Linked DNA regions of Arcticibacter tournemirensis. The protein of the gene in region 2 interacts with the protein of the main gene of each other region in a pairwise test. Links are inferred from orthologs where the notes say so. Each region holds a gene or a part of one and is shown on either strand. Other genes may lie near its edges.

Region 1 (3,039 bases), 500 kb from region 2 along the record:
TAGTTAATAATCTAAAATTTTAATTTACAGGGAAGCTATTCAAAATACTCTTTCATACGCTCGAAGAAACTTTTTTCATGTTTTCCGGGCTGCGGCTTGAAATTTGGCGAATTGTTAAGCTTTTCGAGTAAATCACGTTCTTCTCTTGAAAGAGCTTTAGGCGTCCAGATATTTACGTATATAAGCTGGTCACCGCGATGGTATGAATTCACTTCAGGAACCCCTTTGCCCTTCAGCCGAAGGATTTTGCCTCCCTGAGTGCCTGGTTCAATTTTGATCTTGGCTTTACCGTCAATAGTAGGCACTTCAACACTTGCCCCGAGAACAGCATCCAAAAAGCTGATATGAAGATCATATACAACGTTATTGCCTTCGCGTTGCAGTGTCTCATGCGGGATCTCTTCAACAAGAATGATCAGGTCACCCGGTATACCACCGTTAGGAGCCGCGTTGCCTTTTCCGCTCATTGAGAGCTGCATGCCTTCGCTAACACCTGCAGGGATATTGATACTAATAGTTTCTTCGCCACGCACTACACCGTCTCCGTGACATGCATGACACTTAGAAGTTATCTGGGTACCTGTTCCGTTACAGGTAGGGCAGGTGCTCGTAGTCTGCATTTGGCCGAGGATAGTATTTGTCACTCTTCTTACAGAGCCACTTCCGCCACAGGTATTACAGGTATGGAAAGACGAGCGGTCTTTAGCTCCGGTGCCATCGCAGGTGTGGCACACCACAAGCTTATTTACTTTTATCTTTTTCTCTGTGCCTTTTGCTATCTCCTCAAGGTTCAGTTTTACTTTTATTCTAAGATTACTGCCCCGGGCCATCCGACGGGAGCCACCGCCTGAAGAACTGCCGCCGAAAAAGCTTTCAAACGGACTGCCGCCTCCGAATATATCGCCAAACTGACTGAAGATGTCCTCCATGTTCATATGACCACCGCCATAGCTGCCGGCGCCTGATGTTCCTGCGTGGCCAAACTGATCGTAACGCTGCTTTTTCTCAGGATTGCTGAGAACTTCGTATGCCTCGGCTGCTTCTTTGAATTTTTCTTCAGCCTCTTTGTCTCCCGGGTTTTTATCGGGATGGTATTTTATCGCCAGCTTACGGTATGCTTTCTTGATTTCATCCGCAGTTGAACTTTTAGAAACACCTAAAATATCGTAAAAATCTCTCTTTGCCATTTTAATTTCCTACCACAACTTTTGCGAAACGGATCACCTTATCATTAAGGAAGTATCCCTTTTCTACTTCATCTATTACTTTCCCTTTCATCTCGTCTGAAGGAGCAGGAATGTTTGTAATGGCTTCGTGAAGGTCTGCATCAAACGCTGATCCTATTGATTCCATTTCTTTTAATCCTTTTTGAACCAGGATGTTTTTGAGTTTGCTGTGTACCAGGTTAATACCCTCTTTTACAGCAGCCACATCAGAGGCACTTTCCATCGATTTTAGGGCACGTTCGAAGTCGTCGAGCACAGGAAGAAGACTTTGTAAAACGTCTTTGCCTGCAGTTTGAAGCAGGTCTATCCGTTCTTTTGTAGTACGTCTTTTAAAATTATCGAACTCGGCATATAAGCGAAGGTATTTGTCGTTTGCCTCTGACAAATCAGCACGTAGTTTTTCTTCTTCAGAGGGTTTTGCTGCTGCAGGTTCTCCGGTATTTTCATCCGGGTTTTGGTTATCAGATACAGGGTTTTCAGTCCCGTTATCTTGTTTCAGCTCCTGCTCAGCCTCGTTTTGAGCTGTATTTCCTGGTGAAGGTTCTTCTTCTCTATTTTTCTTCTTGTTTTTCAACATATCTGAAAAGTTCATAATAAATGGATGTGGCAAATCTTTTGCCATTAGTTAAAAACAGTCAAGGTGTCATGGATATTGCGTTTCTGCTTGTCAGCATTTCATGCCTTCAGCAAGCGCTATACCATCGTAACATCCTCAATTACCCTTCCGTTTTCGCATTTGATAATACGGGAAGGGAAGGTGCGAATAAGATGATAATTGTGGGTGGCCATCAGAACTGCTGTTCCTGAACGGCTGATCTCTTTAAGGAGCAGCATTACCTCTTCGGAAGTTTCAGGGTCGAGATGACCTGTTGGCTCATCTGCCAGGATGATTTCGGGATCGTTCAGCAAAGCCCTTGCAACAACAACGCGCTGCTGTTCTCCGCCCGACAATTCATGAGGCATTTTCTTTACTTTAGAGCGGAGGCCGACTTTTTCCAGAACATCACGGATGCGTTCGTTAATGAGTTTGTTGTCTTTCCAACCTGTCGCTTTCATTACAAACTGCAGGTTGTCTTCCACTGTTCTGTCTGTAAGAAGCTGAAAATCCTGGAAAACAATTCCAAGTTTCCTTCGCAGATAAGGAATATCTTTTTCTGAGAGCTTTTTCAGGTCAAAGCCTCCTGCATGTCCTTCTCCCGATCCCACGCCGATCTCACCGTATATTACTTTCATTAAACTGCTTTTCCCCGAGCCGGTTTGGCCGATGAGGAAAACAAATTCCCCTTTATCAATATGAAGGTTGACATCAGAAAGAACTAGATGGTTCTGCTGATAAATGTCAACGTTGTGAAGTCGTATAATGGTATTCCCAATCATATTAAAGTTCTAATTTCATTATTTTCCCAAACGGAAGTTCATTGATCAGGTTCATAATGTCGTCGATCCTGTCTCCCAAACCTATTTTTGTTAAAGTTTTATCGGGCCTGTCAACCCGGAAGTAAGCCAGTAAAGTAAATTCCTCGTCACGCAGTTGCACGTAATCGGGAATTTTGGCTACGCCTTTTACTTTAATGATGTACATGGTCCAAAGTTAAGCTTTTCCCTCAAATTGAGCCTCCCTGATTAGAATTATAAAGTTAGAAGAAACTGAATAGTATTTATGTTGTCAGCGTAATCCCAGAGTCGTGGTTTCTGACTGCAACCGAAGCCTACCTGCTGGACGGGGAGTTTCAAATCTACATTACCTGTGATGCATTGAATTTCATCGGTCTTAGTCTCAATTGTTTTTTCCAGACTTGCCAGGTCCTGATAT
Region 2 (3,071 bases):
ACTCTCCATTGTCAATTGTCCATTGTCAATTGCCTTAGTATTCCAGCGGGATCACCGGCTCTTTCTTGCTTGTTGAAAGGATCATCATGGTTTGGAAAGTTTTTACCACTCTGATCTTGCTGATCTTTTCCATGATCAGTTTCTCGTAGGCCTTAATATCCTTTACGTAAATTTTCAGGACGAAATCGCAGAGCCCGGTCACATGATGACACTCTGTAATCTCTTTAATTTTCTTTACCTCGTCAACAAAAGTCTGAATAGTATTGTTCTGATGGAAGTCGAGCTGAATTTGAATAAACGACTTGATTCCCAGCCCGAGTTCCTCTTCATCTACTATTGCATGATAACTTTTAATTACACCAAGGTTTTCGAGCTTCCTTACCCGTTCGAGGGTAGGGGCTGGCGACAGACCTATTTCAGTGGAAAGCTGCAGATTTGTAATACGTCCGTTCTGCTGCAACGTTTTAAGAATTTGAAGATCAATTTTGTCTGGTTGGTAGGGCATCGTTTACAATTATTCTGCAATTTAAAACAATTTGCAAATATTTTTATATTTAGATTACTCTAAATTAAATATTAGATTTGCAAAACAGACACATAATATCTTTATGGGAGATTCTTTAGGAGAAGTACATTCTACAGTAAAGACCTCTGGGAAAACCGGTTGGCGTAAGTTGATGGCATTTATCGGTCCCGCTTACCTCGTAAGTGTTGGATATATGGACCCGGGGAATTGGGCCACGGACATAGCCGGAGGAAGTCAATTCGGATACAAGCTGATCTGGGTATTGTTAATGTCGAACCTGATTGCCCTTTTACTGCAATCCTTAAGTGCCCGTTTAGGTATTGTAAGGGGGCTTGATCTGGCGCAGGCCTCCAGAAACGGTTACGCCAAATGGGCTAATTACCCACTCTTTGCCCTCGCCCAGATTGCAATCATCGCATGCGACCTGGCAGAGATAATCGGAATGGCGATCGGACTGCAACTGTTGTTCCATTTGCCCCTCATCTGGGGGATATCCATAACTATTCTCGACACCTTCCTGCTGCTGTTTCTGTTGAACAAAGGAATGCGGGCAATGGAAAGCTTCATCGTATCGATGGTGTTCATTGTAGGACTTTCCTTTCTTATTGAAATGTTTATAGTTGAGCCCGTGTTCTCAGAGGTAGTAAAGGGGTTTGAACCCTCCATCCTTAGTGGCAATGCTCTTTATATCGCAATAGGTATCATCGGAGCTACAGTCATGCCCCACAATCTCTACCTTCACTCTTCACTGGTTCAGACCCGTAAAATAGAACGAACACCGCAAGGCATTCGCGAATCTCTCAAGTATAACCTGATTGATACCGGCGTAGCATTAAACCTTGCTTTTTTTGTAAATGCGTCCATCCTTATACTTTCGGCTACCGCATTCTTTAAAAACGGTTATCACGAAGTGGCCCAAATACAGGATGCCCATAAATTGCTCGATAATATATTTGGTTCTCTGTCTCCTGCCCTATTTGCCATTGCGCTGATTGCAGCCGGACAAAGTTCAACAGTAACCGGTACTCTTGCAGGCCAGATAATAATGGAAGGACATTTAAATCTTCGTATTCAACCATGGCTGCGCAGGCTACTTACCCGCATGCTGGCTATCATCCCGGCTTTCTTTACCATTTTATATTTTGGAGAGGAGGCCCTGGGCGAGCTGCTCGTATTAAGCCAGGTAATCCTAAGTCTGCAGCTTGGCTTTGCCGTTATCCCTCTTATTCATTTTAACTCCGACAAAAAACTGATGGGGGAATTCGCCATAAAACTATGGGTGAAGATCCTGGCATGGCTTAGCGCGTTGATTATTGTTGTTCTTAACATAAAACTCGTATTCGAAGAGGTTACAGGGTGGATAAACACTTCTGAAAATAACTGGTGGGTGTTTGTCTTTGTATTACCTGTTATACTTGGCGTCCTCCTTCTGCTTTTCTATGTATCCCTTCACCCTATTATAAGTAAGGTAAGGGCTGAGATATTTACAGCACCTCATGGCCAGGCCATGGACATACAGGATATTGAGGGCGTTATTTATTCAAGTATCGGCATTCCAGTCGACTTTTCCAGTCATGATAAAAACACTATCCGCAACGCTTTAATCCAGGGAGGAAAAGAAGCTCACTATTATCTCATCCATATTGTAGAAACTGCCGGAGCAACTTACCATGGGGAGAAGGTGATGGACTTCGAGACGAAAAGTGATTTTGAAAACTTACAGAAATATCAGGCAAATCTCAAGAACCTGGGTTATGAAGCCTCAGTCTTAATTGGTTACGGCCGCTCAGCAAAGGCCATTGCCCGCCTCGCCAAAATCAATAATATGGATCTCCTTGTAATGGGAGCACATGGACATAAAGGACTTAAAGACATTATCTTCGGCAGCACGCTCGATTCTGTACGGCATAGAGTAAAGATCCCGGTATTGATTGTTAGATAAAGAGTATGAACTTAGCGCTGGTTCTTCCCCAGGAAAGACAGGAGCTGTTTATTACTAACCTCTTTATTGATATCAATATATCCGGGATAGCTCACTTTTTCATTGCCGATAGTAAAAGAAGGTTTGATCATCAGTGTTATTATGGTCTTCATCTCCTCTTCTGACGAAAGAAAAGCAGTAACGGCCTTCTGATATTCAGGATTGGAAAGTATCGGATAAAGCTCTGAATCTATTTTAAGCGCAACATCTGCCGTGCCTCCTTCAGGAGCTATTACAATCTTTCTGTTATAAGACCCGCTTGTCAATTCCACTCCTTTTAACACAATTTTATAATCAAACTCGTTAATTCCGGCTTCGTCCTTTCCCGGGTTCTCTATTTTCATCCGGAGCACGGCCTTTAACGGCAATGTTTGCTGCATGAACGCAAATGCGACGGCCGGGGCGCCTGAAAGGTCAAATCCCTTTTTCCTGATTAAACGCGAGATGTCGGTATTTGCAAGATAAACACTATCGGCCGATACAATGGAGTACGTACAGCCTTCCAGCGCTTCCAGCCGTTTCACCTGGCTGTCAATACCACATGAGTGCAGCAGAATAAGGGCC

The links. Proteins that work in one complex are often made in the same cells at the same time.
Region 1: the proteins of BDE36_RS08990 (region 2) and BDE36_RS11000 interact in binary tests that used the Escherichia coli proteins (3 or more experiments, as listed by UniProt). The link is inferred for Arcticibacter tournemirensis from one-to-one orthologs.

The regions. Positions count from the first base shown.
Region 1 is NZ_VFPL01000001.1:2,633,688-2,636,726, forward strand. The notes cover bases 19-2,917. They hold BDE36_RS11000 (nucleotide exchange factor GrpE), read right to left. Parts: upstream 1,849-2,917; coding sequence 1,189-1,848; downstream 19-1,188. Other genes in these bases: dnaJ (molecular chaperone DnaJ), read right to left, coding at 36-1,187; BDE36_RS11005 (cell division ATP-binding protein FtsE), read right to left, coding at 1,920-2,603; BDE36_RS11010 (fructose-6-phosphate aldolase), read right to left, coding at 2,605-2,808; BDE36_RS11015 (acyl-CoA reductase), read right to left, coding at 2,856-2,917. Outside these bases: more of BDE36_RS11015, read right to left, coding at 2,918-3,039. UniProt on the Escherichia coli protein: Participates actively in the response to hyperosmotic and heat shock by preventing the aggregation of stress-denatured proteins, in association with DnaK and GrpE. It is the nucleotide exchange factor for DnaK and may function as a thermosensor.
Region 2 is NZ_VFPL01000001.1:2,129,057-2,132,127, reverse strand. The notes cover bases 108-3,038. They hold BDE36_RS08990 (Nramp family divalent metal transporter), read left to right. Parts: upstream 108-608; coding sequence 609-2,468; downstream 2,469-3,038. Other genes in these bases: BDE36_RS08985 (hypothetical protein), read right to left, coding at 2,480-3,038; BDE36_RS08995 (Lrp/AsnC family transcriptional regulator), read right to left, coding at 108-505. Outside these bases: more of BDE36_RS08995, read right to left, coding at 35-107; more of BDE36_RS08985, read right to left, coding at 3,039-3,071. UniProt on the Escherichia coli protein: H(+)-stimulated, divalent metal cation uptake system. Involved in manganese and iron uptake. Can also transport cadmium, cobalt, zinc and to a lesser extent nickel and copper. Involved in response to reactive oxygen.